One region of the Leclercia sp. LSNIH3 genome, then DNA from elsewhere that is predicted to be linked to it. Evidence: predicted binding sites of a transcription regulator. Region 1 holds the regulator's gene; each other region holds the start of a gene.

What was found. Region 1 encodes CRP, which controls carbon source genes, mostly activating them, when cyclic AMP is high. Its sites were predicted from a motif close to ATGTGANNNNNNTCACAT; they were not measured.
Region 2: the regulator CRP is predicted to act here: its motif matches at 1,763-1,780, upstream of mlc (sugar metabolism global transcriptional regulator Mlc).
Region 3: the regulator CRP is predicted to act here: its motif matches at 6,061-6,078, upstream of cdd (cytidine deaminase).
Region 4: the regulator CRP is predicted to act here: its motif matches at 3,853-3,870, upstream of C3F35_RS00710 (PhzF family phenazine biosynthesis protein).

Annotation. Positions count from the first base shown of each region.
Region 1 covers NZ_CP026387.1:2,843,923-2,851,908, forward strand. Annotated here, with positions in the region: gene C3F35_RS13700 (putative adenosine monophosphate-protein transferase Fic) at 1-300, shown strand, start outside; gene pabA (aminodeoxychorismate synthase component 2) at 331-894, shown strand; gene argD (bifunctional acetylornithine/succinyldiaminopimelate transaminase) at 982-2,202, shown strand; gene C3F35_RS13715 (YccS/YhfK family putative transporter) at 2,287-4,374, opposite strand; gene crp (cAMP-activated global transcriptional regulator CRP) at 4,432-5,064, opposite strand; gene C3F35_RS13725 (OsmC family protein) at 5,374-5,778, shown strand; gene C3F35_RS13730 (phosphoribulokinase) at 5,869-6,738, opposite strand; gene C3F35_RS13735 (YheU family protein) at 6,769-6,987, opposite strand; gene C3F35_RS13740 (hydrolase) at 6,984-7,986, opposite strand, start outside.
Region 2 covers NZ_CP026387.1:256,277-264,262, forward strand. Annotated here, with positions in the region: gene bioD (dethiobiotin synthase) at 1-330, opposite strand, end outside; gene mlc (sugar metabolism global transcriptional regulator Mlc) at 455-1,675, opposite strand; gene C3F35_RS01270 (LysR family transcriptional regulator) at 1,803-2,702, opposite strand; gene C3F35_RS01275 (MFS transporter) at 2,825-4,078, shown strand; gene C3F35_RS01280 (carboxypeptidase M32) at 4,152-5,636, shown strand; gene asr (acid resistance repetitive basic protein Asr) at 5,786-6,178, shown strand; gene C3F35_RS01290 (trypsin-like serine peptidase) at 6,457-7,281, shown strand; partial or broken gene C3F35_RS01295 (EAL domain-containing protein) at 7,283-7,986, opposite strand, start outside.
Region 3 covers NZ_CP026387.1:4,007,817-4,015,802, forward strand. Annotated here, with positions in the region: gene galS (HTH-type transcriptional regulator GalS) at 1-275, shown strand, start outside; gene mglB (galactose/glucose ABC transporter substrate-binding protein MglB) at 563-1,561, shown strand; gene mglA (galactose/methyl galactoside ABC transporter ATP-binding protein MglA) at 1,633-3,153, shown strand; gene mglC (galactose/methyl galactoside ABC transporter permease MglC) at 3,169-4,179, shown strand; gene sanA (outer membrane permeability protein SanA) at 4,265-4,990, opposite strand; gene cdd (cytidine deaminase) at 5,119-6,003, opposite strand; gene C3F35_RS19425 (CidB/LrgB family autolysis modulator) at 6,132-6,827, opposite strand; gene C3F35_RS19430 (CidA/LrgA family protein) at 6,824-7,222, opposite strand; gene C3F35_RS19435 (ParD-like family protein) at 7,409-7,627, shown strand; gene map (type I methionyl aminopeptidase) at 7,608-7,986, shown strand, end outside.
Region 4 covers NZ_CP026387.1:149,585-157,570, reverse strand. Annotated here, with positions in the region: gene eamA (O-acetylserine/cysteine exporter) at 1-393, shown strand, start outside; gene marB (multiple antibiotic resistance protein MarB) at 426-641, opposite strand; gene marA (MDR efflux pump AcrAB transcriptional activator MarA) at 781-1,164, opposite strand; gene marR (multiple antibiotic resistance transcriptional regulator MarR) at 1,183-1,617, opposite strand; gene C3F35_RS00720 (MarC family NAAT transporter) at 1,875-2,540, shown strand; gene C3F35_RS00715 (sugar transporter) at 2,580-3,776, opposite strand; gene C3F35_RS00710 (PhzF family phenazine biosynthesis protein) at 3,954-4,742, shown strand; gene C3F35_RS00705 (PhzF family phenazine biosynthesis protein) at 4,760-5,557, shown strand; gene C3F35_RS00700 (DUF924 family protein) at 5,554-6,090, opposite strand; gene C3F35_RS00695 (SDR family NAD(P)-dependent oxidoreductase) at 6,207-6,884, opposite strand; gene C3F35_RS00690 (YhcH/YjgK/YiaL family protein) at 6,886-7,356, opposite strand; gene C3F35_RS00685 (sialidase family protein) at 7,353-7,986, opposite strand, start outside.

The DNA of each region.
Region 1 (7,986 bases):
CTGATGCAGGATCTGGAGGAGGAGGGGTATCTCGTCGGGCTGGAGAAAGCAGATTTTATTAACCGCCTCAGCCACTACTACTGTGAAATCAACGTCCTGCACCCGTTCCGCATCGGCAATGGTATTGTTCAGCGCATCTTCTTTGAGCAGCTGGCGATCCACGCGGGCTATCAGCTCGACTGGCGCGGTATCGACCCGGAAGCGTGGGCGCAGGCCAACCAGAGCGGTGCGATGGGGGATTTGAGCGCGCTGAACACAATCTTCAGCAAAGTGGTAAGCGAAGCCCGGGAAACTGAGTAGAATAGGGCGGCCATTTTTTCGGGAGCCGCCATGATTCTGCTGATTGATAACTACGATTCTTTCACCTGGAACCTGTACCAGTATTTTTGCGAGCTGGGGGCAGAGGTGGTGGTCCGGCGCAACGACGTACTTTCTCTGGAAGATGTCGCGGCGCTGAATCCACAAAAGATCGTTATCTCTCCGGGCCCTTGCACGCCGGATGAGTCCGGGATCTCGCTGGCGGTGATTAAGCACTATGCCGGGAAAGTACCGATCCTCGGCGTCTGCCTCGGGCATCAGGCCATTGCCCAGGTCATGGGCGCAACCATTGTCCGCGCCGCGAAAGTGATGCACGGCAAAACCGCCCCGGTGACCCACAACGGTACAGGGGTGTTCTCTGGCCTGAATAATCCTCTGACCGTGACCCGCTATCACTCTCTGGTTATCGACCCGCCAACCTTGCCCGACTGCTTTGAGGTCACCGCCTGGAGCGAGACCCGGGAGATCATGGGTATCCGCCATCGCGAATGGGATCTGGAAGGGGTGCAGTTCCACCCGGAAAGCATTCTGAGCGAACAGGGCCATCAACTGCTGGCTAATTTCCTCCATCGTTGATTTTTAGTTGCCATAAAGTGATTTTTTAAGCATATTTCGTGATTATATTTTCACTTCTGCTTCTTGCTTAAAAAAGGGTGGGGTTACATGGCAACTGAACAATCTGCAATTACGCGCGCAACATTCGATGAAGTTATCCTGCCAATTTATGCACCGGCTGAGTTTATCCCGGTGAAGGGGAAAGGCAGCCGCGTCTGGGATCAGCAGGGTAAAGAGTACATTGATTTTGCGGGCGGAATTGCGGTGACGGCGTTAGGCCACTGTCACCCGGCGCTGGTCGAGGCGCTCAAAACTCAGGGTGAAACCCTGTGGCACACCAGCAACGTCTTCACCAACGAACCGGCGCTGCGTCTGGGGCGTAAAATTATCGACGCCACCTTTGCCGAGCGCGTGCTGTTTATGAACTCCGGCACCGAAGCCAACGAAACGGCCTTTAAGCTGGCGCGCTACTACGCCTCCACCCGCCATAGCCCGTTTAAAACCAAAATCATCGCCTTCCATAACGCTTTCCATGGCCGGTCGCTCTTTACGGTGACCGTGGGCGGCCAGCCTAAATATTCCGACGGCTTTGGCCCGAAACCAGCCGACATCATTCACGTGCCGTTTAACGATCTGCATGCGGTGAAAGCAGTGATGGACGATCACACCTGTGCCGTGGTGGTCGAGCCGATTCAGGGTGAAGGCGGCGTGATGGCGGCGACCCCGGAGTTCCTGCAGGGGCTGCGCGAGTTGTGCGACCAGCACCAGGCGCTGCTGGTGTTTGATGAGGTGCAGAGCGGCATGGGGCGTACCGGGAATCTGTTTGCCTATATGCATTACGGCGTGACGCCAGACATCCTGACCAGCGCCAAAGCGCTCGGCGGTGGTTTCCCGGTCAGCGCGGTGCTCACCACCCAGGATATTGCCTCGGCGTTCCACGTCGGCTCTCACGGCTCCACTTACGGCGGCAACCCGCTGGCGTGTGCGGTGGCAGGGGCGGCGTTCGATATCATTAATACGCCGGAAGTGTTGAGCGGTGTGATGACGAAGCGCGAGCAGTTTGTGAAACACCTCCAGCAGATCGATGCCCGGTACGATGTGTTCAGCGATATTCGCGGCATGGGGCTGTTGATTGGCGCCGAGCTGAAGCCGCAATACAAAGGCCGGGCGCGCGATTTCCTCTACGCCGCCGCCAGTGAAGGGGCGATGGTGCTCAACGCCGGGCCGGACGTAATGCGCTTTGCGCCGTCGCTGCTGGTGGAAAGTCAGGATATCGATGAAGGGATGACCCGCTTTGCACAGGCGGTGAAGCGCGTGGTGCAGCCGTAAGGGCGCTGCGTTTATCCTCATCCTCTCCTGCACGCAGAGGGCGCATATATAAAAAACGGTAACCTGGGGGTTACCGTTTTGCGTTTAATGCGGTGTTCGTTTCAACCGCCGGATCAACCAAATCCCATGATGCGGGCGCTGACGCCATGCCACTGACGAAATGGTGTGCATGGTGTTCAGATGCCCGAGGGTGCGCTGCAGATGTTGTTCCAGCGTGCTCATAGGACCGTAGGTCATGGTTTCGGGGGCTTCCAGGATATTCTCATCGCCGCTTTCGCCCGGTGAATCATACTCCAGACGCTGCTGGCAGCGTTGAAGGGCAATTTCACACGATTGCAGATAACGCTGCGCCAGGTCCGGCGTCAGCATCGTATGCTCCCGTGCCAGGGTCGTCATCGCGTTGATATGCTCAACGATAAACTGACTGTGGGTCACCCACAGCTTCATATCTGCCAGATATGCCGAGTTGAAGCCCGGCTCCTGCATCGCCTGGTTGAGTGAGTTGAACAGCGCGTTGTGCGCCTGGTTGATCTTCATGCGCTGCCAGGCCAGCGGCGTCGGCTGCGGATCGTCGCTGAGGATCAGGCGGATGGCTTCCTGATCGGCCTCCAGTGCATCATGGGCATTCTGGCGCAGCAGCCCGCTCTGCCACTGTGGCCACAGCCAGACCATTCCACCGAAAGCAATCAGGCAGCCAATCAGGGTATCGGCCAGCCGGGCGATAATAAATTGCTCGCCGTTCAGGGTCAGCAGTTGCAGGGTATATACCGCTGTGACCGTAAAGCCCACCGTCGCCCAGCCGTAGCTCTTGCGAATGATCAGGTAGCTCACCAGGGTCACTATCAGCATTCCGGCAAGGGTATAACCTTCCGGGACGTGTAAGTGCAGGGTCACGCCCGCGATGATCAGCCCCACCATGGTGCCGGCCGCCCGGTGAAGAATACGTACCCGCGTCGCGCTGTAGCCGTTTTGCGTCACCAGCAGCACGGTCATTAGGATCCAGTAAGGTTTCGGCAGGTGCAGCGCCATGCCCATCAGGCTGGCGATACTCAGCATCACGCTGATGCGCGCCGCATTACGCAGGGCGGCAGACTTCAGCGACAGATAGCTTTTGAGGGCGGGGAACAATGGCAGGCGTTTCTGTTTGTCGGCCATCAGATCGCGCGGATAGAGCGGGCGTTGCGTGCGCAGAACGCGGGCAATACGGCTGAAGTGCCAGGCGCAGAACTGGCCCACCGGGTTATCCGGGTGCTGACGGGCGATTTTCTCCAGCGCGCCAAGCTGCTTGTCCATGGTAAACCGGGTGGGATAACGATGATAGAGAATATCGTCAGCCAACACCCGCAGGCGTGCCGCAACGGTCTGCGCGTTCCAGCGTATCACCGCTTCGGCGTGGCTGCGCTCCACCAGCTTCTGCACCTCCTTCGGGTGATGCAGGCTGACCGAGATATGCTCCTGCAGATCCAGCCCCACCTGGAAGGTGCGCAGCAGGCGTTTGTATTCGTGATTTCTGTTGGCCGCCAGCATATGCAGCTGCTGATAACAGAGGCTGATCAGATCGACCACCTTCTGCTGGCGAGCCAGCAGCGGCGGCAACGATTTTTCAGGGTCGGTATGCTGCGTCAGCAGGGTGTATTTTGCTTCGCAATAATCGGCCAGCTGCTGATAGAGCACGCTCAAGGATTCCCGCAGCGGTTGTTCGCGCCACATCCAGAACCAGAACCAGTTAAACAGCCCGTACCAGAGGGTGCCCAGCGTATAGAGCAGTAGCGGCTCCCAGACCGGCATGTTCCCCGCCAGGCTCAGGGTAAAGATGGCCGCAATCAGCGAGGCGGGCAGCAGTCGGGCATGCAGGGCACTGATCTCTGCCGTGACCCCTAACGTCATCGCCAGCACGGTCAGAATGAGGGGCAGCGGAATATCGCGCGCCAGCAACAGCTGTACGGCCAGGCTACAGCCGGCAAACAGGCAGCCGCCAATAGTCAGGCGTTTAAAAAAGCGTTTATGCGGTGTGTCCAGGCCAGCAATGTTGCAGCAGGCAGGAACGAGGGAGAAGAGCAGGCCGTGTTGCAGATCGCCGAGGATCAAACCTACAGCCACAGGAAGACACAACACCAGCGTTTGCCGCAGTGCGTAGTTAACTTCCGGGTGATAAATGAGCCTGCGCCACATGGGTGATAGAGACAAAAACGGCGTGTCATCATGCGATGTCACGCCGTTTTAGCGGAATTAACGTGTTCCGTAAACCACGATGGTTTTACCGTGGGCAGAAATCAGGTTTTGATCTTCCAGCATTTTCAGAATACGGCCTACTGTCTCACGAGAACATCCGACGATCTGACCAATCTCCTGACGGGTAATTTTAATTTGCATACCGTCCGGGTGGGTCATGGCGTCTGGCTGTTTCGCCAGGTTCAGCAGGGTCTGAGCAATGCGGCCTGTTACGTCGAGGAAGGCGAGGTTACCCACTTTCTCGGACGTGACCTGCAGACGGCGAGCCATCTGCGAAGAGAGGCGCATCAGGATATCCGGGTTAACCTGAATGAGCTGGCGGAACTTTTTATAGGAGATCTCAGCCACTTCACACGCGGTTTTTGCACGGACCCAGGCGCTACGCTCCTGTCCTTCTTCAAACAGGCCCAGTTCGCCGATGAAATCTCCCTGATTCAGGTAAGAGAGGATCATCTCTTTGCCTTCTTCATCTTTGATCAGCACTGCCACCGAGCCTTTGACGATGTAATACAACGTTTCCGCTTTTTCACCCTGGTGAATCAGCGTGCTCTTCGATGGGTACTTATGAATATGGCAATGAGACAAGAACCATTCGAGAGTCGGGTCTGTTTGCGGTTTGCCAAGCACCATGCGCTGTTATCCTCTGTTATAAGCTGGCTCCAGAGTCTGGCTATGTACCTGTACTCTGGGGTTGCAATCGAATTCTTCCCCTTGCCTGGGGTCTGGCCTGCACAATAATTAGCAGCCTGTAATGTGTGATGTCCTCTGCATACATGTGCAACGTCAATGTATTACTGTAGCATCTCGACTGTTTTAGCATAGCTTTCGCCGCCTGTCTCCTGGTGTCTCGCTTCAGCTTGATGCAGGTCGACTTCCGTTGTCAGAATTGTTACTGACGCGTAATCTGTCAGGAAAAATGCAATCCTGGAGTTAATTAAAATGCAAGCACGTGTGAAATGGGTCGAAGGGTTAACGTTCCTTGGTGAGTCGGCTTCCGGGCACCAGATTTTAATGGATGGCAACTCCGGCGACAAAGCGCCAAGCCCGATGGAAGTTGTCCTGATGGCGGCAGGCGGATGCAGCGCGATCGACGTGGTGTCGATCCTGCAAAAAGGACGTCACGATGTGACCGACTGTGAAGTTAAGCTGACCTCAGAGCGTCGTGAAGAGGCGCCGCGCCTGTTCACCCATATCAATCTTCATTTCGTGGTCACCGGCAAACAACTGAAAGACGCTGCGATATCCCGCGCGGTGGATCTCTCTGCGGAGAAGTACTGTTCCGTAGCGCTGATGCTGGAGAAAGCGGTCAACATTACCCACTCGTATGAAGTGATCGAGGCGTAAGCCCCGGATAAAACGCCGGGCGGCACGTCGTTTGCCCGGCCAGTAGGTTTCTGTAGGCCCGTTAGCGTAGCGCCACCGGGCGACACAGCCTCAGTCGATCTTCTTCCCTTCCATCAACCGCTGCACCAGCGGCATCATGATTAACTCCATCGCCAGCCCCATCTTCCCGCCCGGGACCACCAGCGTATTGATGTGCGAGATAAACGAGCCCTGTAGCATCGCCAGTAGCCAGGGGTAATCGATATTGTCCAGATTGCGGAAATGGATCACCACGAAGCTCTCGTCCAGCGAAGGGATGCCTTTAGCGGCAAAGGGGTTCGAGGTGTCCACGGTCGGGACGCGCTGGAAGTTAATGTGGGTGCGGGAAAACTGTGGCGTCAGGAAGTTAATGTAATCCTCCATGGAGCGCACCACGGAGTCCATCACCGCCTCGCGGGAATGGCCGCGTTCGCTGGTATCCCGCGTCAGCTTCTGGATCCACTCCAGGTTGACAATAGGCACGACCCCCACCAGCAGATCAACATGGCGCGCCACGTCGTGATCCGGCGTGACTACCCCGCCATGCAGGCCTTCGTAAAAGAGGACGTCGGTCGGTTCCGGCAGCGGCTGCCAGGGGGTAAAGGTGCCTGGCACCTGGTTCCAGGGCACCGCTTCGTCATAGGTGTGCAGGTATTTGCGCGACTGGCCGGTGCCGCTCCGCCCGTATTCGGCGAAGGTTTGTTCCAGCAGGCCAAAGTCGTTCGCTTCAGGGCCAAAATAGCTGATGTGTTTGCCGAGATCGCGCGCCTTACGGATGGCCATGTCCATCTCAGGACGGGTGAAGCGGTGAAAGCTGTCGCCTTCCACTTCTGCGGCACGCAGATGCAGCTGGGAGAAGATCTTACGAAAGGCGAGGCTGGTGGTGGTGGTACCCGCACCACTCGACCCTGTAACGGCAATAACCGGATGTCTGGCAGACATAGCAACTCCCTGAATGGAAAGAGGTCGCGGTTAACCGCGAAATTGATTGCGAGGCATGATGTTGACGGTTTCGTGCAGCTCTGACCATACCACCAGCACCTCACCGCTTTGCAGCTGGCGCCTGATATCGGCCACCTTCTGCTCAAGCGAACGTTCCTGTTCACCATAATCGGTGCCTTCGCGTAACACAAAGCTTTCAATCAGATTATCCAGCGTTTCGGGAGCCAGATCTTGCCAGGGAATAATCATCTTATCGGTTCCAGGTATGTGGTCAGCCAGTCCGGGATACGCGTTTCCAGCCACATCTTCGGACGACGTAGCGTGCCGCCGACAAAGCCCACGTGCCCGCCATGTTCGGTCAGCTGATACTGCACGTTCGCGGGCAAAAACTCCTGCGCGGGTATCGAATGATGATCCATAAAAGGATCGTCTTTAGCATGAATAATCAGCACCGGTTTGGTGATCTTACTCAACAACGGCATGGCGCTGCACTGGCGATAGTAGTCAATAGCATCGGCAAACCCGTGAATTTTGGCGGTGATCAGATCGTCAAATTCGCGCAGGCGACGCACTTTCTTCAGCTGTCGCAGACTGACCGGCAGCGTATCCGGGTAAGCTTTTAGTTTGCGTGCGGCATTGGCTTTGAGCAAGTTCAGCAGATAGCGCTGATAAACGCGCGAGAAGCCCTTATCCATATGATAGCTGCAGTGCTCCAGCATAAAGGGGGCGGAGACGATGGCGGCGGCATCCAGCGGAACCGTGTCACCCTCTTTTGCCAGCAGGCAGGCGAGCATGTTTCCTCCCAGCGAATAGCCCACTGCCGCCGTCGGGGCCGGGCCGTGGGTCTCTGCCAGCCAGCGCAGGAACCAGGTGCCATCTTCCGTTTCGCCGGAGTGGTAGATGCGTTTCTGGCGATTGGGTTCACCGCTGCATCCTCTGAAGTGCATCACTACACCCAGCCAGCCACGCGCTTTCGCCGCCTGAATCAGGCCGTGAGCGTAGGGGCTGTGCAGACTGCCCTCCAGACCATGAAAGACCACCAGCCGGGGTTTGTGCTGTGCCTGCACCGGGTCTTCACTCCAGGCTAAATCAACAAAATCATCATCCGGCAGGTCAAGGCGCTGCCAGACGGGGGTAAAAAGCACTTTACGGCGGATGAGGCGCGGCAGCATGGTCTGCAGGTGTCGATTCGACACGCCCCGCATGGGGACAAAAGTCGCGCTCTCGTCGGGCGTAAAGTTAAATTCG
Region 2 (7,986 bases), 2.2 Mb from region 1:
CACCACGTGGTCGACCTGATCGCTCAGGCTGGCCAGCCCGTTCGACAACAGGGTGTAATTCACCAGCCCGCTGTGGGCCACGCTGCTCTCATCTTCACTGAGGGCAATGGGGTTTACCGCATGGTAAGGCAGTTCGAGAGAGGAGACGCTTTGTAAAACCAGCGCATCTTTATTGCGCAATCCCTCTGGCGTCTCTTTACTCCCTTTTGCTACCGGTTTGTACCCTGCGACGCGCTTTCCGCTTGCCATCAAGGCTTGCAGCAAGGCGCGGGACACCACCGTCTTGCCGACAGAAGTATCAGTACCCGTTACAAAGAAACGCTTAAGCATCACTAACTCCACCGTTATGCTTTGGAAATATAAATCAAGGAAATAATTCAGTGGAGGAAGTCTAAGGCATGCGCTATCCGCTCAGTTTGAGATAGCGCAATTTTTAGTAAGACTTTAAGGATTGTTAACCCTGTAGCAGGCGGATCAGCAGGGAGCCGTTATACATCGCATCTTTCACCAGCGCCGCACCGGCCATCGTCCCCTGATTGGTAAACTGGGTGCTCTCCACCACGATATGTTTACTGTAGGCTGGCAGGGACTGCTGGCGAATTGAGTCGGCGATCGCCGGAAAGAGGACCCCTGCCGCCTGGCTCAGTGGCGAACCGATCAGGATTTTTTGCGGATTGAAGAGGTTAACCATGATGGCAATGATGCGCCCGACGTTCGTGCCAACGCCGGTAATGATGTCTTTCGCCAGCAGATCGCCCTGCTGGGCGGCGGCGCAAAGCGACTCCACCGTCAGGGGTTGACCGTGCAGAGTTGAACTCATCGACTGGCCGAGCCGCAGCTGGGCCAGCTCCAGCACGCTGTCCACGCTGGCAATGGTCTCCAGACAGCCGTGGTTACCGCAGTAACAGCGTTTGCCGTAGGGATCGACCTGGGTGTGGCCAATCTCCACCAGGCTGCTGCTCCCGGCATGCAACAGACGACCATCGGTTATCACTCCGGCGCCGACGTTGTGGTCGATGACCACCTGAATCACATCCCGCGCCCCGCGTGACGCGCCGAACAGCGCCTCGGCCATCGTCCAGGCGCTAATGTCATGCTGAATATAGACCGGCACGCCGGTATGGTTCTTCAGCACCTCGCCCAGCGGCATCTCTTTCACGTCATCGTAGAACGGCATCCGGTGCACGATACCATTTTCGGTATCAATGATACCCGGCATGGTGATCGCGATGGCGGTGAGACGCTCCAGCTTCTGCTGGTGATGAATAAAGAACCGATCGATAAGCGCAGTGATCCGCACCTCAAGCGGCTGCTCGGCTTTCAGCTCCAGCGGCAGTTGCTCTTCCACCACCAGCTTGCTGCTGAGATCGCGCAATGCAAGGTAGATTTCACCCCGGCTGATGCGCAACGAGAGGTAGTGCCAGGCTTCGGTTTCCACCACCAGCCCCACCGCCGGACGGCCGCGGCTGCCCGGCTCCTGAATTTCCGTCTCCTGCACCAGATGCGCTTCGAGCATTTCTCGTACGATCTTGGTGATACTGGCAGGTGCCAGTTGCGCAAGGCGGGAAAGATCGATGCGCGAGACCGGCCCAAGCTGATCAATCAGGCGATATACCGCACCCGCATTGGTCTGCTTAATCTGATCGATATGCCCAGGCTGACTATCAGCAACCACCACGTACTCCCTTATTTTCGAGCTTCGAAATAAACTGTGGGCTATGGTGAAGCACTTCTACAGTAATCGTCAAATTTTTACTTAGCCTTGTGATTTACAGCACATTTTTACCCGCTTTTTTTGCGGCTCAGCCGCCTGATGAGGCGTCGATCAGCAGTTTTTTGAAACGTTGTGCCGCGGCGCTAAGCTCATGATGCTTCGACCACACCAGCCACATCTCTGACACCGCGTCCGGTTCGGCTATCGCCACCCAACGCATCTCGTTCAGCTGGAGTCGCTTAAACGAGGCCGGCAGAATCGACACGCCCAGCCCCGCCGCCACCAGCCCGATAATAGTCATCGCCTCGCCCACCTCCTGAGTGATGACCGGCGTGACCCCGTAGCGACGCAGCAATCCCAGAATGTCGTCATACAGACCGGTACCTACCCGCGGATCAAAAAAGACAAAAGGCTCCTGGGCCAGCTCCGTGAGAGAAACCACAGCCTTTGCCGCCAGGGGGTGATCCCGATGAATCATCGCCAGCAGCGGCTCCCGCAGCACCTGCTGCCACGCCAGGGTATCCGGCAGTTGAGTATTACGCATCAGACCAAGATCGAGAGAGCCTTCGCTCAGCGGAACGATCTGCTCCCGGGTGTTGATCTCCCGGGTCTGGATATGGACATCCGGTGAGAGGCGGCGAAACGTCGAGAGCGTATGCGAGATGGCGCGGATAAAAGGCGCAGAGGAGGTGAAGCCAAGACGTAGCTCTCCGGTTTCGCCATGATGCAGCCGTTCCGCCCGGGCTGCCGCCTCGTCCACCAGGCCCAGGATCTGACGGCTATCGGCCAGAAACTGACGCCCTGCCGCCGTCAGCCCCACGCTGCGGTTGGTCCGCGCCAGCAGACGCGCCCCCACCTGCTGCTCCAGCGCCTGAATTTGCTGACTCAGCGGCGGTTGGGAGATATTCAGCCGCGCCGCCGCGCGACCAAAATGCAGCTCCTCAGCAACGGCCACAAAGTAGCGCAGATGACGCAGTTCAATATTCATATTTTTAACGTATCATTTGAGATTATTAATATATTAGACAGAATATTTACATTTTCCTACCCTGATCCTTGTGGTCATACCCGTCACCAGAAATCACGGGGATGTTGAAGCAAGGAACTTACGTGAGTCGTACAACAACGGCTGATATCGCCCCGACAGATGATATCGATCTCTTACCCACCCAACCGCGGCCGGTCCAGTTCATCAAACGCGGTACCCCGCAGTTTATGCGCGTCACCCTGGCGCTCTTCTCCGCCGGACTGGCGACTTTCGCCCTGCTCTACTGCGTGCAGCCGATCCTGCCGGTGTTGTCCCAGGAGTTTGGGGTGACGCCTGCCAGCAGCAGTATTTCGCTCTCGATTTCCACCGGGATGCTGGCGATTGGTCTACTTTTTACCGGCCCGCTGTCAGACGCCATCGGGCGTAAACCGGTGATGGTCACCGCCCTGCTGCTGGCCTCGGTCTGTACGTTGCTGTCCACGATGATGACCAGCTGGCACGGAATTTTGATCATGCGCGCGCTGATCGGCCTTTCTCTCAGCGGCGTGGCGGCGGTGGGTATGACCTACCTCAGCGAGGAGATCCACCCCAGCTTTGTCGCCTTCTCCATGGGGCTTTATATCAGCGGTAACTCCATTGGCGGGATGAGCGGACGACTCCTGAGCGGGGTCTTCACCGACTTTTTCAACTGGCGGATTGCGCTGGCCGCGATCGGCTGTTTTGCGCTGGCCTCAGCACTGATGTTCTGGAAAATTCTGCCGGAATCGCGCCACTTTCGCCCTACCGCTTTACGGCCAAAAACGCTGCTGATTAACTTCCGCCTGCACTGGCGCGATCGGGGCCTGCCCCTGCTGTTCCTGACCGGTTTTCTGTTGATGGGGTCGTTTGTTACCCTGTTTAACTACATCGGCTACCGGCTAATGCTTTCGCCCTGGCATTTAAGCCAGGCGCTGGTTGGCCTGCTGTCAGTGGCTTATCTCACCGGTACATGGAGTTCGCCAAAAGCCGGGGCGATGACCACCCGCTTTGGCCGTGGCCCGGTGATGCTGGCCTCGACAGGTATCATGCTGGCAGGCGTGCTGATGACCCTGTTCGCTAACCTGGGGGTGATTTTCGCCGGGATGCTGCTCTTCTCCGCGGGCTTTTTTGCCGCCCATTCGGTCGCCAGCAGCTGGATCGGCCCCCGCGCCCGCCGCGCCAAAGGCCAGGCATCATCGTTATATCTGTTCAGCTACTACCTGGGTTCCAGCATCGCCGGGACGCTGGGTGGCGTCTTCTGGCATCAGTACGGCTGGAACGGCGTGGGAGGATTTATCGCGTTGATGCTGTGCGGGGCGCTGCTGGTGGGTGTTAACCTGCATAAACGGTTACATTAATGTTGCGTGGCCTCGTGTTTCGCTTCACTGGATGGTACTTTTAACCATCAGTTGATGCAGACACGAGGTCTTAATGGAAAAGAATAATTATCAGCAACTCACCCGTACCTTCCAGCGTCTCTCCCGCTTCTCTCACCTCTCCGCCATTGCCAGTTGGGACATGTTTACCATGATGCCCGCAGGCGGCAGTGCCGCGCGAGGCGAAGCGCTGGCAGAGTTGAGCGTCCTGCAACACCAAATCCTGACCGATACAAAGGTGGCCGACTGGCTGCGTAATGCCGAAAGCGAAGATCTGAATGACGTCGAACAGGCCAACCTGCGGGAGATGACCCGCCACTACCAGCAGGCCGCGCTGCTGCCGGAGTCGCTGGTGGAGGCCAAATCCCTCGCGGGGAGTAAATGCGAGCATGCCTGGCGCACCCAACGTCCAGCGAATGACTGGCAGGGCTTTGCTGCCAACCTGAAAGAGGTGGTGAAGCTGAGCCGGGAAGAGGCCCGCCTGCGTGCCGACGCCAAAGGCTGCACCCCTTACGATGCGCTGCTGGATATTTTCGAGCCGGACATGACCAGCGCCCGGCTGGACGATCTGTTTGGCGATCTCAAATCCTGGCTGCCGGGCCTGCTGAATCAGGTTGTCGAGAAGCAGGCGCAGCAGTCATTTGTGCCGCCGCAGGGGCCATTCCCGACGGCAATCCAGCGCGAGCTGGGACTGGAGGCGATGAAGACCCTCGGGTTTGACTTTAACGCCGGTCGGCTGGACGTCAGCGCTCACCCGTTCTGTGGCGGCGTGCCGGAAGACGTACGCATTACGACCCGTTACGACGAAGACGAGCTGCTCAGCGCCCTGTTTGGGGTGATCCATGAAACCGGCCACGCCCGCTATGAGCAGAACCTGCCGCGCAACTGGCTCGGACAGCCCATCGCCCTGGCCCGCTCTACCGCTATCCATGAGTCACAAAGCCTGTTCTTTGAGATGCAACTTGGGCGTAGCACGGCGTTTCTCAACCATCTGCTCCCCGCGGTGCATGAGCGCTTCGGCAGCCAGGCGGCCTTCTCGCCGGAGAACTTTGTCGCCTGGAACCAGCGCGTCAAGCCCGGCTATATCCGTGTGGATGCGGACGAAGTCAGCTATCCGGCGCACGTGGTGCTGCGCTACGAGATTGAGCGGGCGCTGATCAACGGTGACATTGAAGTCGACGACATTCCCGCGCTGTGGGACGAAAAGATGCAGGCGTGGCTGGGCTTATCCACCAAAGATAACTACCGCAACGGCTGTATGCAGGACATCCACTGGACAGACGGCGGCTTCGGTTACTTCCCGTCCTACACCCTTGGGGCGATGTATGCCGCCCAGCTGTTCGCGGCTGCTAAAAAAGCCCTGCCTGGGCTGGATGCCGCCATCGCCGTCGGGGATTTCAGCGCCCTGTTCGACTGGCTGCGCCAGAACATCTGGCAACACGGCAGCCGTTTCACCACCGCCCAGTTGATTGAGCAGGCCACCGGAGAAGATCTCAACAGCCGTTACTTCCGCGATCATCTTACTTCGCGTTATCTGTAACCCTCCGCGCCGGGTATCGTACCCGGCGCTGTACAATCCGTTACACGTCGTCACCAATCACTCACGGAAGCCCCGTAATTTCAGGGATATAGTTCTTTCAACGGCCCCGCAGTGGGGTTAAATGAAAAAACCAATTCGAGGGTAGGATGATGAATAAAGTATTAGCTCTGGTTGTTGCCGCTGCAATGGGTCTCTCTTCTGCTGCATTCGCTGCTGACACCGTCGCCAACACCGCTGCACCGGCAGCCACCGCGACTACCACTACCGCAGCACCGGCTGCGAAGACTGTGCACCACAAAAAACACAAAAAAGCGGCCGTGCAGAAAGCGCAGGCTGCGAAAAAGCACCATAAAAAAGCAGTGAAAAAAGAAGAAGCAGCGCCGGTTGCCCAGAAAGCGCAGGCAGCCAAAAAGGTTCATAAAAAAGAAGTGAAAAAAGCGGAAGCGGCACCGGTTGCCCAGAAAGCTCAGGCAGCCAAAAAACACCACAAAAAAGCCGTTAAACACCAGGCTGCGACCCCTGCAGCGCAACCCGCTGCGTAAGCCTGCTTACCTTAACGTGCCCTGACGGGCACGTTGGTCCCGGCGCTGAACCGGCATGGTTCCAGCGCCGTTTTTCTGTGCGGAGGGCGTTATGTTTCAGCGCTATCGGTTTGAGTTGATTCTTACCACGCTTATTTTATGCGCTCTTATTGCGAGTATGTTTTATATTTCCTGAGTGTAGCACGCTGATTTTACTCCCACTTTCGCGCGGTCCCGTCTATAGTTAATAAGCAGGGTTCATATTTAATAATCATAATTATCCCCCTTCAGAGTGTGATATGCGTAAATCTGTTGTGGTTGTACTGGGAACGTTTTTTCTCTTTTCTGGGCTGAGTCATGCGGACGAAGGCAGCAACGACGCTGCGAACCTCAAAAAAGAGGTACAAACGCTGTTTTTTGGTCATGACGACCGTACGCGTGTCACCGATCCTACCCACTCTCCGTGGGATGCCATTGGCCAGCTGGAAACCGCCAGCGGGAATCTGTGTACCGCGACCCTCATTACCCCCCAGCTGGCGCTGACCGCCGGCCACTGCCTGTTGGTGCCCCCGAAGGGTAAACCCGATACCGCCGTTGCCCTGCGCTTTGTCTCGTTAAAAGGCAGCTGGCGCTATGAGATCCACGGCATTGAAGGACGCGTCCCCGCATCTCTGGGACGTCGGCTGAAAGCCGATGGCGACGGCTGGATCGTACCGCCATCTGCTGCCTCGTGGGATTTTGGTCTGGTGGTGCTGCGCAATCCGCCATCGGGGATCACGCCGCTGCCGCTGTTTACCGGTGACAAAGATGCCCTTACCGCCGCGCTGAAAGCGGCTGACCGTAAGGTGAACCAGGCGGGCTACCCGGAAGATCATCTCGACGTGCTCTATACCCATCAGGACTGCATTGTTACCGGCTGGGCGCAAACTGGCGTGCTGTCGCATCAGTGCGATACCCTGCCCGGCGACAGCGGCTCGCCGCTGATGTTAAAAACCGCCGATGGCTGGCAGGTTATCGGGGTACAAAGCTCGGCTCCGGCTGCGAAAGATCGCTGGCGGGCCGATAACCGCGCCCTGTCCATTACCGGCTTTCGTGACAAGCTGGAAGAGCTGGCCCGGCAGTGATCTAACACTGCCGCTTCTGGCGTAACGCCATAATCTCTTTTATCGGCATCGGCTGGCTGTACCAGAAGCCCTGCAACTGATCGCAGCCCGCCAGCCGCAGCATTTTCATCTGCTTCTCGTTCTCCACCCCTTCGGCCACCACGGTCATCCCGAGGGCGCTGGCAATGCGCACGGTGCCGCTGACCAGGGCCGAAGCCTGTTCGTCATGATCCACCAGCCCGGCCAGGGATTTGTCGATTTTGAGGGTGTCGAAGTTAAAGCGGCGTAGATAGCCGATGCTTGAGTAGCCGGTGCCAAAATCATCCAGCGCCACGGCGATCCCCTGGGCTTTAAGGTTGCTGATGGCTGAACGGGCGCGCTCGGGATTTTCCAGAACGTAGGTTTCTGTGACCTCCAGCTGCAGGCGAGTGGCCGGGAAACGGCTGATTGCCAGCGCCCCTTCGACTTTGGCCTCGAATTCCGGGTCGCGAAACTGCGCAGGTGAGATATTGACCGACAATTTTAAATCCGCGAAAGGCTCCAGATCCTGACAGGCCCGGCGCAATACGAACTGCCCCAGGCCGTAAATCAGGCCGCTGGTTTCTGCGATGTTGATAAATGCATCTGGCGGCAGCGGCCCCTCCGGGCGACGCGGCCAGCGAACCAGCGCCTCCACGCTGACCATTTTCTGGCTACGCGCATCGATGATCGGTTGATACCAGACGT
Region 3 (7,986 bases), 1.2 Mb from region 1:
GGGCGCTAACGGCACTGAAGGACAACGGTATTGCGGTGCCACAGCATCTGTCATTGATTGGTTTCGATGATATTCCGATTGCCCGTTACACAGACCCACAGCTGACGACGGTGCGCTATCCGATTGCCTCTATGGCGCGGCTGGCCACGGAGCTGGCGTTACAGGGGGCTGCGGGAAAGCTGGATCTTGCTGCAACTCACTGTTTCATGCCGACTTTAGTGCGTCGTCACTCCGTTGCTCTACGGCAAATTGTGGTGCCGATCACTAACTCATAATTCGTCGTGATGTAACCGTTTTCAATTTGTGAGTAAATTCACAGTAAGTTAACAAGGCGCTGACTATGATGTCAGCGTTTTAGTGACTGAAACGCTATGTAACGGTGAATAATCACTTTCACTATAGCCACGGCACGTTAAACATCCAAAAAAACGCATTCTGGAGCGTTACCGACCAAGGAAGATAGAAATTTTATAAGTGGACTTCGGCCGGCATTAACGTTTCATTAACATTGCCCGCCGATCGTTATTCACACGAACTACCCTGCATAAAAACCGGAGATATCATGAATAAGAAGGTGTTGACTCTGTCTGCTGTTATGGCAAGTATGCTTTTTGGTGCAACCGCGCACGCTGCAGATAGCCGTATTGGTGTGACTATCTATAAATACGACGACAACTTTATGTCTGTTGTGCGTAAAGCCATTGAGAAAGAAGGTCAATCAGCGCCAGACGTGCAGCTGCTGATGAATGACTCCCAGAATGACCAGTCAAAACAGAACGACCAGATTGACGTACTGCTGGCAAAAGGCGTGAAAGCTCTGGCAATCAACCTGGTTGACCCGGCGGCAGCAGGCACCGTTATTGAGAAAGCACGTGGCCAGAATGTGCCAGTGGTCTTCTTCAACAAAGAACCTTCCCGTAAAGCGCTGGATAGCTACGATAAAGCCTTCTACGTGGGCACCGACTCCAAAGAATCCGGCATCATTCAGGGCGACCTCATTGCTAAACACTGGGCGGCTAACCCGAACTGGGATCTGAACAAAGATGGTCAGATTCAGTTTGTTCTGCTGAAAGGCGAGCCAGGCCACCCGGATGCTGAAGCACGTACCACTTACGTGATCAAAGAGCTGAACGACAAAGGCCTGAAAACCCAGCAGCTGGCATTAGATACGGCTATGTGGGACACCGCTCAGGCGAAAGACAAAATGGACGCCTGGCTGTCCGGCCCGAACGCTAACAAAATCGAAGTGGTTATCGCCAACAACGATGCGATGGCAATGGGTGCAGTAGAAGCCCTGAAAGCACACAACAAATCCTCTATTCCGGTCTTTGGTGTGGATGCCCTGCCTGAAGCAATGGCTCTGGTAAAATCTGGCGCAATGGCCGGTACCGTGCTGAACGATGCTAACAACCAGGCGAAAGCTACCTTCGATCTGGCGAAAAACCTGGCAGACGGCAAAGGCGCTGCTGACGGCACCAACTGGAAAATCGACAACAAAGTTGTTCGCGTACCGTACGTTGGCGTAGATCAGGAAAACCTGGCCCAATTCACCGGTAAATAAGTTATAGCATTCTACTGGGCGCAGTTTCTGCGCCCTTTTATCACGCGACGCGAGGCCGAGAAGGTATAATTATGGTCAGCACAACGACTCAGTCGTCCGGTGAATACTTGTTGGAAATGAGCGGTATCAACAAGTCTTTTCCCGGGGTTAAAGCACTGGATAATGTTAATTTAAAAGTACGGCCTCACTCTATTCACGCCTTAATGGGTGAAAACGGTGCGGGTAAATCAACATTATTGAAATGCTTATTTGGGATCTATCAAAAAGATTCTGGCAGCATTCTTTTTCAGGGGAAAGAGATCGATTTCCATTCCGCCAAAGAAGCACTGGAAAATGGTATTTCGATGGTTCACCAGGAACTTAACCTGGTACTTCAGCGTTCTGTCATGGACAATATGTGGCTGGGTCGTTATCCGACCAAAGGCGTATTTGTCGATCAGGACAAAATGTATCGTGACACCAAAGCGATTTTTGATGAACTGGATATTGATATCGATCCGCGTGCGCGCGTCGGTACGTTATCCGTTTCTCAGATGCAGATGATTGAAATTGCCAAGGCTTTCTCCTATAACGCCAAAATCGTTATTATGGATGAGCCTACTTCGTCGTTAACGGAGAAAGAGGTGAACCACCTGTTCACCATTATCCGTAAGCTGAAGGAGCGCGGTTGCGGCATCGTCTATATCTCCCACAAAATGGAAGAGATCTTCCAGTTGTGCGATGAAATTACAGTGCTGCGCGATGGCCAGTGGATCGCCACCCAGCCGCTGGAAGGGCTGGACATGGACAAGATCATCGCCATGATGGTGGGTCGTTCCCTGAACCAGCGCTTCCCGACCAAAGAGAACAAGCCGGGCGAAGTGATTCTGGAAGTGCGTAACCTGACGTCGCTGCGTCAGCCTTCTATTCGCGATATCTCCTTCGATCTGCATAAAGGAGAGATCCTCGGGATTGCCGGGCTGGTGGGCGCCAAGCGTACCGATATCGTGGAAACCCTGTTCGGTATTCGCGAGAAATCCGGCGGGACCATTACCCTGCACGGCAAAAAAATCAATAACCACAATGCCAACGAAGCCATTAACCACGGCTTTGCGCTGGTGACGGAAGAGCGTCGCTCAACCGGTATTTACGCCTATCTGGATATTAACTTTAACTCGTTAATTTCTAATATTCATAACTACAAAAACAAAATCGGTCTGTTGGATAATTCCCGCATGAAGAGTGATACCCAGTGGGTAATTGACTCGATGCGTGTAAAAACCCCAGGACACCGCACGCAAATTGGCTCGCTCTCCGGTGGTAACCAGCAGAAGGTTATTATTGGACGCTGGTTGTTAACTCAGCCTGAAATTCTGATGCTGGATGAACCCACCCGTGGTATCGACGTGGGGGCAAAATTTGAAATTTATCAGTTAATAGCTGAGTTAGCCAAGAAAGATAAAGGGATTATTATTATTTCGTCCGAAATGCCGGAATTGTTAGGGATCACAGATCGTATTCTGGTTATGAGCAATGGTCTCGTTGCCGGAATTGTAGAAACCAAAACGACAACGCAAAACGAAATTTTGCGTCTTGCGTCTTTGCACCTTTAAGATTAGGGGCTTCTCATGAGTGCGTTAAATAAGAAAAGTTTTCTTACTTATCTGAAAGAAGGCGGTATTTACGTTGTTCTTTTAGTCTTGCTGGCCATTATTATTTTCCAGGATCCGACATTCTTAAGTCTCCTGAACTTAAGTAACATTCTGACTCAGTCTTCCGTACGTATTATTATCGCGCTGGGCGTGGCGGGTCTGATCGTCACCCAGGGTACTGACCTGTCAGCCGGTCGTCAGGTCGGCCTGGCGGCGGTTGTCGCGGCCACGCTCCTGCAGTCGATGGAAAACGCCAACAAGGTGTTCCCGGAAATGGCGACCATGCCGATTTTCCTGGTGATCCTGATTGTCTGCGCTATCGGTGCGATCATTGGTCTGATTAACGGCATCATCATTGCTTACCTGAACGTAACGCCGTTCATCACTACCCTGGGTACGATGATTATCGTTTACGGTATCAACTCTCTGTACTACGACTTCGTAGGCGCATCGCCAATCTCCGGTTTCGACAGCGGCTTCTCCACCTTTGCGCAGGGCTTTATCGCGCTGGGCACATTCCGCCTGTCTTACATCACCTTCTACGCCCTGATTGCGGTGGCCTTTGTCTGGGTGCTGTGGAACAAAACCCGCTTCGGTAAGAACATCTTCGCAATCGGTGGTAACCCGGAAGCGGCGAAAGTCTCTGGCGTTAACGTGGCGCTGAACCTGCTGGTCATCTATGCCCTGTCCGGTGTGTTCTATGCGTTCGGTGGTTTGCTGGAAGCAGGCCGTATCGGCTCTGCCACCAACAACCTCGGCTTTATGTATGAGCTGGATGCGATTGCTGCCTGCGTCGTGGGTGGTGTGTCGTTCAGTGGTGGTGTGGGTACGGTGCTGGGCGTGGTAACCGGTGTAATCATCTTCACCGTTATCAACTACGGTCTGACCTATATCGGCGTGAACCCTTACTGGCAGTACATTATTAAGGGTGCCATCATCATCTTCGCCGTTGCGCTGGACTCTCTGAAGTACGCGCGTAAGAAGTAAGATATCAATGCATAAAAAAACCCGCTTAATGCGGGTTTTTTTATGCCCGGGTCATTTCCCCTGGCGGCGCTGCGTTGGCGTGGCTCTAGGGCAGTGCGGGCTTCTTCTTCTGCATGTCCAGCAGTTGCTCTGGCGTAACCGCCGGATAACCCTGGGCATCTTCCGGCACTTCCGGCATCGCCGGGATTGGCACCAGCGGGCCTAAGAAACGCGGTTCACGTTTAAAGACATAGAGATCGGCCAGTGCACCCAGACGGGCACCAAATTCACGCACCCGCACGGTGAGCATGTCTTTGGGGGAGGGGACGGCATAGCACTGCGCCTGAATGCCCATATGCAGAGCAATAAAGAGCGCGCGCTCGCAGTGGAAGCGCTGGGTGATGATGATAAAGTCGTTGGTATCAAACACCTTGCGGGTGCGAACAATGGAATCCAGGGTTCTGAAGCCGGCGTAGTCGAGCACGATATCCGCCGGATCAACGCCTGCGGCAATCAGATCCTTACGCATGGTGACCGGCTCATTATAGCTCTGCTGCGCGTTGTCACCGCTCAGCAGCAGGTAGTTGACCTTGCCGCTGTTGTAGGCATTGAGCGCCCCCTGAATACGGTAACGGTAATACTGGTTAATCACCCCGGTGCGGTAGTACTTGGCGGTACCGAGTACCACGCCGACCTGGCGGTAGGGCAGATCCTGAAGGTCATCAAAGATATAAGGCGCCGTTTTCCAGCTCATCCAGCGGTCGAGGCCCAGCGCAGTCAGCAGCACAATGGCGATCAGGGCAACCAGGCTGTAAAACACGCGCTTTAACATACAGATGACTCTTACCAAAGGTGAAATTTCACTCAGGCTACTTTACCCGTCTGGTAAGCGCAAGAAACGGCGGTTTAATTGAAGGGATTTTCATCAATTGTGCGGGCATTGCTGCCCGCATCAACGACTTAAGCCAGAAGCACGCGGTCGATGCTGGTGCAACCCAGCGCGCGCAACGTGGCCGCGGTGGCGTCCCACTGGATCAGCGGAGCATCGGGTTTTTCTGCCAGAATGGCGCGCTGAATGTCCGGGTAGTCGTAGCCGTTGAGGCTGAGCAGGTTCAGCGCGCCCTGCAGCGGCGGCAACGTTGGGTTAAAGGCGGCGTTCTCGGCATAGCTGCCGGTGAAGATGCGCCCATCCCCACACTCCAGCGCCACGCCGCTCGGGGCCTGGCTATAAGGGGCGTGTGACTTGTTGGCGGCGAGGATAGCGGCCTGGGCCAGCGCATCGCCGCTCAGGGTGTAGCCATGATCCTGTTCATCCATCAGCAGGGATTTAATGTCCAGATCCTTCGGGCCGAAAGCGTCCGGCAGGTAGTCGGCCAGAGTATGCGGGGCGCGGCCCGGCAGGTTGATGCGCAGTTGCAAACCGCTGTTAAGCTCGTTCATAAACTGACGGCAGTGGCCACACGGCGTGTAGTTCACGGTAATGGCTTGCAGGGATTTTTCACCGCGCAGCCAGGCATGGCTGATTGCGCTCTGTTCCGCATGCACGGTCTGCTGCATGGTCGCCCCGATAAACTCCATATTGCCACCGAAGTACCAGGTGCCGCTCACGCCGCGCGCAATGGCACCGACGTTGAAATGGGACAGGTCGGCGCGGGCGCAGGCTGCCGCCAGTGGCAGAAGCGCAAAGGCCAGCGCGTCATCATCCAGATCCGTGGCACGTTTCAGGGCGGTGACCTGTTCAGCCGTCAGCAGGGCGGGGAAATGTGCATCCGCCAGAACCGGGGCCAGGGCTGACTGCAAATTCTCTGCAAGCTGAGTGAAAGCTGAGTGAAAACGTGGATGCATGGCGTTGCCTCATAAAGGTTAATGGATCGGTAGTGTACGGAGCCACAAGGGCTTTATATGTGACCCAGATCTCATTATGTGTGCAACTTATGAAACTCAAATGAAAAATGCGCGACGCGTCGCAAATTTTAGCCCATGACCGCCAAAATAATCGGGAAGAGGAACGGCGCAATCAGCGAGGTCATGATCCCGCAGATCACCAGCGCCAGGGAGCTGAAGGCCCCTTCCTGATAATCCAGCTCCGCGCAACGGGCGGTACCGAGGGCGTGCGAGGCGGTGCCCATCGCCAGACCACGGGCCGATTTAGTACGAATGCGCATGGCATTCAGCAGCGTATGGCCCAAAACCGCCCCGAGAATACCGACATAGATGACGCACACAGCGCTGATCGCCGGGATGCCGCCGAGACTGCCGCCTACCGCCATCGCAATCGGGGTAGTTACCGATTTCGGTAAAATAGAGGCCGCAATTTCCGGGGTTGCCCCCATCAGCAGCGCCACCGAGGTGCCGGTAATCATCGCTACCAGGCTGCCAACCAGACAGATAGTGATGATCGACTTCCAGCGGGCGCGGATCTGGTGCAGCTGTTCGTACAGCGGAAACGCTAGCGCCACCACCGCAGGTTGCAGCAGATCGTTAAGCACCTTGCTGCCCTGGAAATAGTTCGCGTAGGGGATGCCGGTCAATAGCAGGAAAGGAATAATCACCACCATCGCCACCAGCAAGGGGTTAAGCAGCGGGAACTTCAGACGCACTGCCAGCTTGCGGGCGGCGAAGAAGACCGCCACGGTGAGCGGCAGGGACCACCAGATATTGGCCATCATTTTTTCTGTCCTTTTTGCCCAACCACGTTACGTTCCCCATGCGCCAGATGCGTACTCCAGCTGACCACTAAGAAGACCACCAGCGTACTGATAGTGCAGGAAACAAATATCGGGCCAAACTGCGCGCTCAGCAGGTCGTAGTACTGCATGACACCCACGCCAATGGGCACGAACAGCAGCGCCATATAGCGGATCAGCACCGAGCAGCCGGGCTTAACCCATTGTGGCGGGAGGATTTGCAGCGCGAGCAGCACAAACAGGATCAGCATGCCAATAATGCTGCCGGGAATAGTAATTGGCAGCAGAGAGGCGAGGAATATTCCCGCATACAGGCAGGCATAAATCAGGATGAACGCGCGCAGGTACTGCCAGACAACTATCAGTGATTTATTCATGGTGAAAGCCCTTGATGAAACGCATTCATCATACAATTAAAACCCTAAACGTGCTACGGATCACATCATGACTTTTGAGCATACCAGACATTACTTATTGGAACGTTGGGCATTTCCCCAAACCAGAAGTGACAATGCCGCGCCCCTGATATACGATTTATATATGAATCATAATGGAACATATATATGGGCATCGTAAAAATCTCCGATCTTCTGCATGACGACATTCGTGATGCCAGCAAAGCCATGTCGCGTTCGGTCAACGCGCAGGCGGAATACTGGATCCGCCTCGGCATGATGAGCGAACTCTATCCTGACCTTAACCATCAGCAAATAAAGATGATGATGCTGAAATCTGGCTCCGACCGTTTACTGGAGGTGATCAATGCCATCAATTCTCATTAAGAGTGCCGATGAGTTGGCCCGTCAGCGTCACGCGGGTGAACTGCTGGCGTCCGTGTTCACCATGCTGGATGAGTTTATCAAGCCTGGCGTATCAACCATGGAGATCAACAATCGTGCGGAGGCATTTATTGTGGATCAGCTTCAGTCCCGCCCCGCCAGTAAAGGGCAGTATGGCTACCCGTACGTGCTGAACACCTCGGTGAACGACGTAGTCTGCCACGGGATCCCGAAAGAGTCGGAGCACCTAAAGTCAGGCTCTATTGTCAACGTCGATATCACCCTCGAAAACGCGGGCATGATCGCCGACTCCAGTAAAATGTATCTCATTGGTGAGGTTTCCCCGCTGGCGCGCAGGTTAG
Region 4 (7,986 bases), 2.1 Mb from region 1:
ACTCGTCCGGCAGTGATGTCGCTGGTGGTGTGGAGCGCCCTGATCCCGATTGTGCCCTTTATGGTGGCGTCGTATCTGCTGGATGGCCCCACGGTAATGTTGCACAGCCTGGTCACCCTCGACCTGACCACCATTTTGTCGCTGATCTATCTGGCCTTTGTCGCCACCATCGTCGGATATGGCATCTGGGGTGCGCTGCTTGGACGCTACGAAACCTGGCGGGTGGCACCGCTGTCGCTGTTAGTACCCGTGGTGGGGATCGCCAGTGCGGCGCTCTTGCTGGATGAAAAACTGGGGGCATTACAACTGGTGGGTGCGCTGCTGGTGATGGCCGGGCTGTATATCAATGTCTTCGGCTTGCGCTTGCGTCGGGCGACGCGGGTCAGAGGCTAAAAAAAAGCCCCGCACGGGCGGGGCAAAACGTATCAGGCGCCCTGATTGTAATAAGGGACGCCTAACTCGTCGGATTTGTCGCTGCCTGCGCCCATATGGTTAAAGTCATGGGACGACTGGCCGTTAGCCGTTGGCAGGATCATCGTGTCGCGGTTGTTCTGCTGCGGAACACGTGGAGTTTGCTCCGCAAAACTCTGGCCGGAGACCAGCACCAGGGCGGTGAGGGCGGCGGAAGCGAATAGTTTCATAATTTCCTCGATACGTCTTAAAGCCTGTCCCACCAGGGTGTTTTATTTGCCATTTTGTACATGGGCAGTGCACTCCGGTTGTTGCGCGCTGTCCATGTTCAAATTGTTGCCAGGTGGGCCAGGCTCTTAATACAGGCGATTAGCAGTTACAGTGATTGATCGGAAGCAGATACCGGGATTCCCCGCGCATATTGGTGATGCGATATTTATGCGGTGGAACATCAAAGTAGTTCTTGAACGTGCGGGTCAGGGTCTGCTGCGATTCAAACCCGTAACGCTCAGCCAGATACAGGATCGGCTCGTTACTTTCTTTCAGTTTCTGCGCGATTTCCGTTAATTTGCGGCTGCGGATGTACTGGCCTAATGAGTGGCCGGTCTCTTTTTTGAACATCCGTTGCAGGTGCCATTTTGAGTAACCTGAACGCTCAGACACTTTCTCAAGCGAGAGCGGTGACTCCAGGTTATCTTCGATCCAGCCCAAAATGCTATGAATAGTGATGGCGTCAGTATTGCGTCTGGACATCGTCATACCTCTTTCTGTTTACGGCAGGATTTTCTTAAGCAAGTGCTCAAGAGTTGCCACTTCATCCGCCGTTAAGTTTTTTGTTAGTTCCTGGTGCAGTTTTTGTCCTACTAATTGATGACATTGTTCACACATTTCCGCGCCGTCGCTGGTGAGTTGCACCAGTACGCCGCGTTTGTCATTCGGGTTTGGGCGGCGTTCAATCCACCCCTTGCAGACCAGTCGATCCATCATTCGCGTCAGCGCGCCAAGGTCGACAGATAAGATTTTCTTCAGCTCAACCGGCGTAATACACACTTCGCAGCGCACAGAACAGAGCACTTTAAACTGGGTTGCGGTGATATCCAGCGGTGACAGATAGTCATTGAGCAGGCGGTCTTTCTTCTGGTTAACCATATAGATAAGCCGACCCAGCGGAATGATTTCGTTGAAGAGGTCACTGGTGCTTTTCACAATGGTTGCCCTGGCAAGTAGTTTAATCACGGCAGATATTATTGCTCAGGCAACTATAAGTCAACTGAATGCATTTGCTTATGACACGATTTGCTAAAACGATTCATATCAAAGTTTCACCCAGGTTCTGTTGCGTCGTATAACGGGCATGAATTGATTTCGGTGCGTAAATATTACTTACGCGGTGAGCATGGAGGTTAGGGTGGTTTTAACCCTATACTTGCCGGGTCACATTTTGCTAAGGACGAATCCATAACATGGTTGATTTACTTCGAGCAATTGGGCTTGGGCTGGTGGTGTTGCTGCCGCTGGCAAACCCGTTAACCACCGTTGCGCTTTTCCTGGGCCTTGCGGGCGACATGAATCGCGAACAGCGTAATCAACAGTCGCTTATGGCCTCCGTTTATGTCTTCGCGATCATGATGGTGGCCTATTACGCCGGACAGCTGGTGATGAACACCTTCGGGATTTCCATTCCTGGTCTGCGTATCGCCGGGGGACTGATCGTGGCGTTTATCGGTTTCAGAATGCTGTTCCCGGCACCGAAATCGCCAGATGCTGCTGATATGCAGGATGCACTGGACGATAAACACAACAAACCGGCCCCGAACATCGCCTTCGTGCCGCTGGCGATGCCCAGTACCGCTGGGCCGGGTACGATTGCGATGATCATCAGCTCCGCCTCGACGGTGCGCAGTGGCACTGACTTCCCGGACTGGGTGGTGATGATTGCGCCGCCGCTGATTTTCGCCCTCATCGGCGTGATCCTGTGGGGCTGTCTGCGTAGCTCGGGCGCGATTATGCGCTGGGTGGGCACGGACGGTATCGAAGCGATCTCCCGTCTGATGGGCTTCCTGCTGGTCTGCATGGGCGTGCAGTTTATTATCAACGGCGTGCTGGAAATTATTCAAAACTACCACTGATTCCCGGGCCGGGTGGCGCTCTGCCACCCGGTCACCGCGTTAGCCGTGCTGCGGCTGCTCTTCCAGGGCGACGGGCCACTTCCTGAAGATCAATACTGACCAGATCAACGCCGCCAGCGCCGGGATGGCTCCCAGATAGCCGATCGACGCCATCGACAGATGCAGGATCACCTGATTGCCCACCAGCGCACCTGCGCCAATCCCCAGATTGAAAATCCCGGAGAAGAGGGCCATCGCCACGTCCGTGGCATCCGGTGCCAGCGCCAGCACTTTCACCTGCATCCCAAGGCCGATAATCATGATCGCCACACCCCAGACGATACTCAGTAGCGCGAGATGGGTTTCGCTACCGGCGGCGGGCAACAGCAGGAGCAGGCATCCCAGCAGCAGGCCAATGGCACTGCTCACCAGCAGCGAGGCGTGACGGTTGCCGAGTTTGCCAAACAGCAGGCTGCCGATAATGCCCGCGCCGCCCAGCAGCAACAGCAATACCGTGGCAAAGCTCGCGCTGAATCCGGCTACGGTCTGCACAAACGGCTCGATGTAGCTGTAAGCGGTGTAGTGGGCAGTGACCACCACAACCGTCAGCAGGTAAAGGCTCATCAGCGCCGGACGGCGCATCAGCAGCGGCAGGCTTTTCAGCGAACCAGAGTGTTCACTCGGCAGTTTCGGTAACAGCTTGATCAGGCACAGCAGGGTGAACAGCGCCCCAAGGCCAATAATGAAAAAGGTGGTACGCCAGCCGAAAAGCTGCCCGACGATACGGCCCAGCGGCAGCCCGAGCACCATCGCCAGCGCTGTACCGGTGGCCAGCAGACTCAACGCCTGGGCGCGCTTGCCGGCAGGGGCCAGGCGGATCGCCAGCGAGGCCGTAATTGACCAGAAAATGGCGTGCGCAAAGGCAATGCCGATCCGGCTAATCACCAGCACCGTAAAGTTCCATGCCAAAAACGACAGGACATGGCTGGCGATAAAGAGCACGAACAGCCCGATCAACAGTTTGCGTCGCTCCACCTGGCTGGTGAGCAACATAAACGGCAAGGAGAGCGACGCCACCACCCAGGCATAGATGGTGAGCATGATCCCCACCTGCGCGGTTTCCATGCCGAAGCTGCTGGCGATATCTGAGAGCAGGCCAACGGGGACAAATTCAGTGGTATTGAAGATAAACGCGGCAATCGCGAGCGTAACCACCCGTAGCCACGCGACCCTGCGGGAAACTGTGTTGGTTGTCATTGAGATGTCCGGGAGGGATTGAGGTAAATAAAGAGCGGACGATCATAAATCCATCGCTGGCGGAATTACAAACGTTTTGTGACGCAGATCTCAATATGGCCGATGGATTAATACTGGTGAAATGCCTGTTTTTCCATGAATATAGAACGCAACATTATGTTAACAGTGGACAAAAGGATGCAGGAGATTGCGTTTTATCTGGTTGATGCCTTCAGCGACGCCGCGTTTAGCGGTAACCCGGCCGCGGTTTGCCCTTTGCCTGCGTGGCTACCGGACGAAACGCTGCTCAGGATGACTCAGCAACACAACCAGTCGGAAACGGCCTTTTTCGTGCGCGATAAAGCGGGCATTGAACTGCGCTGGTTTACAACCCGGGGTGAGGTCAACCTCTGTGGCCACGCAACGCTTGCGACCGCCTGGGTCCTGTTTAACGAGATGGGATACCCCGATCTCCATATTCATTTTGAGACGGCCTCCGGCAGGCTTACCGTTACCCGTGACGGCGACTGGTTAACCCTCGATTTTCCGGCATGTCCCACCGAGCCGCATACGCCCCCGCCAGAGATGCTGAGGGCGCTGGGGATCCAGACCTATGTCGAGGCTCGCAAGGGGCGTGCCTGGCTGCTGGTGCTGGAAAATCGCCAGCAGGTTGAGGCGGTAAAACCGGATATCAACGCCATGACGCCCGGCGAGCACAAAGTGTCGATTACCGCCCGCGGCGAGGGGGAGTACGATTTCGTCAGCCGCTTTTTCTCCCCCGGCGTAGCGTTATGGGAGGATCCGGTCACCGGCTCGGCGCACACGATGCTTATTCCTTACTGGAGCGAAAAGCTGGCTAAAACCTCGCTCTTCGCCCGGCAGGTCTCGGCGCGTGGCGGGGAGCTACGTTGTGAACTGAAACGTGACCGGGTACGCATGAGCGGCAGGGCATCGCTGTATATGAAAGGTCATCTGTTTTTACGCTAACAATAAGGGTTAACCCAATGAAAGAAATTGCATTTTATCTGGTCGATGCCTTTAGCGACCGCGCGTTTGGTGGGAATCCTGCTGCCGTCTGTCCTCTCGAAGAATGGTTGCCGGATGACGTACTGTTAAAGATGGCGCAGCAGCATAATCAGTCCGAAACGGCGTTTTTCGTGCGCACCGACACCGGGTTCGAACTGCGCTGGTTTACCACCCAGTACGAAATCAACCTGTGCGGGCACGCCACGCTTGCCAGCGCACATGTGATTTTTGAGTATCTGGACTATCCACACACCGAGATTGTCTTCTCAACCCGGTTCGTGGGCGATCTGAAGGTGACCCGCAGCGGCGACTGGCTGACGCTTAACTTCCCGGCATGGGGCTGCGAGGCGGTGGAAAACCCTCCAGCATTGCTGTTCAGCACCCTCGGGATTAACGGTGCGCAGGAGGTGCGGGCAGGGCGCGACTATATGGTGGTGCTGGAAAACCAGCAGCAGGTCGAGGTATTAACCCCCGACATCGACGCGATGATGCCGCTGGGGAAAATGGTCTGCGTGACCGCGCCAGGGGATGAGCATGATTTTGTCAGCCGCTTTTTCTGCCCGGGTGAAGGGGTTGCGGAAGATCCGGTTACCGGTTCGGCGCACAGTATGTTGATCCCCTACTGGAGCGAAAAGCTGGGCAAAACGGCGTTGCAGGCGCGGCAGGTCTCTCCCCGCGGCGGCGAGCTGCGCTGTGAGCTGAAAGGCGACCGGGTATTGATTGGCGGCCAGGCGGCGCTCTATCTGAAGGGGACTGTCTACTTGCGCAGCCATTAAAAGCCTTTGTTGTGCTTCAGCCACTCCACCTCGTCGGGGGTGGAGTTTCTCCCCAGCAGGCTGTTACGGTGCGGGTAGCGGCCAAAGCGTTCGATTATCGCCCGGTGTTTAATTTCCGCATTCAGAAAACCCGGCTCGTTCAGGGCGGTGAACAGGCGCTCTGCCTCCTGATGAATCACCCGCGACTCCGCATGCATCATCGGCAGCAGCGAGACCCCTTTTTCGTTGCTGTTAAGGTCATTCCACATCGGTTGATACACTAACTCCTGGGAGAGGATCAGCGCCATGCCATCCTGCTGCCAGGCGCGTGCGTCGTTGCGGTTCAGGTTGCGCGAGAGTTGATCGAGCAACACGATCTCCGCCAGCCGTCCTTGCGGCCTGTCCCGCCAGTGAAACAGCTCTCCCCGGCAGGCGGCCTGCCACAAGGGATAGAAGCGATGTTTGCACTGGGCATCGAAATCATCATTGCGGGAAAACCAGAGGGGGCGATGCTGGTCGTGAAACCAGAATTCAAGAAGAGGCATGTATTCCATGGCGGGTTCCGGCGTTGGGTTAGGGTGGTTAAACCCTGGCAAGGTAAAGGCAAAACGGCAACCCGAATAGTCGGCCGGGTAAGGCGTGACCACCCCCCGGCAACAGGCCGCACTCGTTACCCCAGCGACGCCCCTCCGCACAGCACCAGCTCCTGCCCGGTGATGGGCGCGGCCTCGGCGCTGAGCAGATAGCTCACCATCGCCGCCACCTCTTCCGGAGCGATGAGCCTCCCCATCGGCGGTACTTTTGGTGGTGAGGTTTCCCGCCCCGGCGCATTCAGCATCGGGGTCTGCGTCGCCCCAGGGGCCACCACATTGGCGGTGATCCCACGCGGCGCCAGTTCGGCGGCCCAGCTTCGCACCATGCCCACCAGCGCGGCTTTAGTGGCGACATACTGCGAACGACCGGCGGCACCCCGTGAAGTACGGCTGCCGATAGCAACCAACCGGCCACCTGCAACCATGTGCGGGGCAAAGTGGTTAAACAGGATCTCGGCCGCATGAATATGCAGCCCCCAAAGACGGCCACTGACCGCCGGATCCAGCTCGCCGAGCGGGGCGGCGGCCATCATTCCGGCGGCATGGACGATGGCCTGCGGCACCGGCAGGGTATTAAGTGCTGCGCTAAACGTGACGCTGTCACTTAAATCGACCCGCAGGCTGGTGAAGCTTGGATGCCCGCAGTCCATTCCGCGTCGGCTTAAGCCCGTCACCTGCCAGCCCTCAGCCAGCAGACGGGTGACGATGGCTTCGCCAATGCCTGAACTGGCACCGGTGACTATCGCATGACGCATATCACACCTCCAGCAGGGCGCGCGGCACCTTAAACACCGCCTTGCGCACGGTCATGGGTGCCTGCACCGCACAGAGCGCCTGATGCGGCTCGCCGGGCAGAAACACCGCGAAATCGCCGCTGCGCAAGGTCATGCTGACCGGATGCACAACCCCTGGCGCGATCCACAGATCCGGCTTGCGCTCTTCATCATCCGTCCGGGCGACAGACTGCATTCCCGCCCGGATTGTCTCCTCGCCGGTCAGTACCACCTGAATATCAGCATACAAGGCGTGATATTCCGTATGACGCTCGGCCTGGGGCTGAGTCTGTGCCGGGCCAATATGGCAGAACCACGGGCAGCCTTGCGGCTGCCAGCGTCCGTCATCCCGGGCGGCCAGCGCCGCCAGAGAGCAGTCCGGGCGATCCAGGATCTCCCGCAGTGCCGGGGGGAGTCCGGCCAGCGGTAGGGCGTTAAGATGGCCGATAATCACTGTTGCGACTCCTTCACCCATTCCGGCGACACGCGCACATATTTGATTGCCTGGCGGAAGTAGGTATAGGCAATATGCAGCGCCCCGTCGGCACCCTGTTTGATGCTCGGATAGGAAAACTCACGGTTGAGTTTCTCCAGCGAGTTGTTGGTCATGCAATAGCCGTCACCCTCATCGAGGTTACGCTGCCAGGCCCAGCTTTTGCCGCCGTCGGCAGAGATCGCCACCGTCATTGGCGCGCGCGGTGCCCCCCAGAACGCAGCGCGACCGTGGGTCACCTCCGGCTCTTTACGCCCGTCGCCATCGTCAATTTCGTCATACAGCGAGGCGCGGCGCTCCAGGGCACCCGCCGCACTCATGTGGTTGAACACCAGCGCCAGCTCGCCGCTGGCAAGGGTCGTGACCTGAATCGACGAGTTATTGTTCGGCAAATCCGTTGGTTCCGGCACTGACCAGCTTTCGCCGTGGTCCAGCGACTGGCTGATATAGATATTATCAGCCCAGCGGCTGCGGAAGAGCGCCACCAGATGGCCGTTCTTCAGCGCGGTGATATTCATGTGCACACAGCCCAGGCTCTCCGGTACCTCGACGTCGCGCCAGCTTTTACCCTGATCCTGCGAGATTTTCACT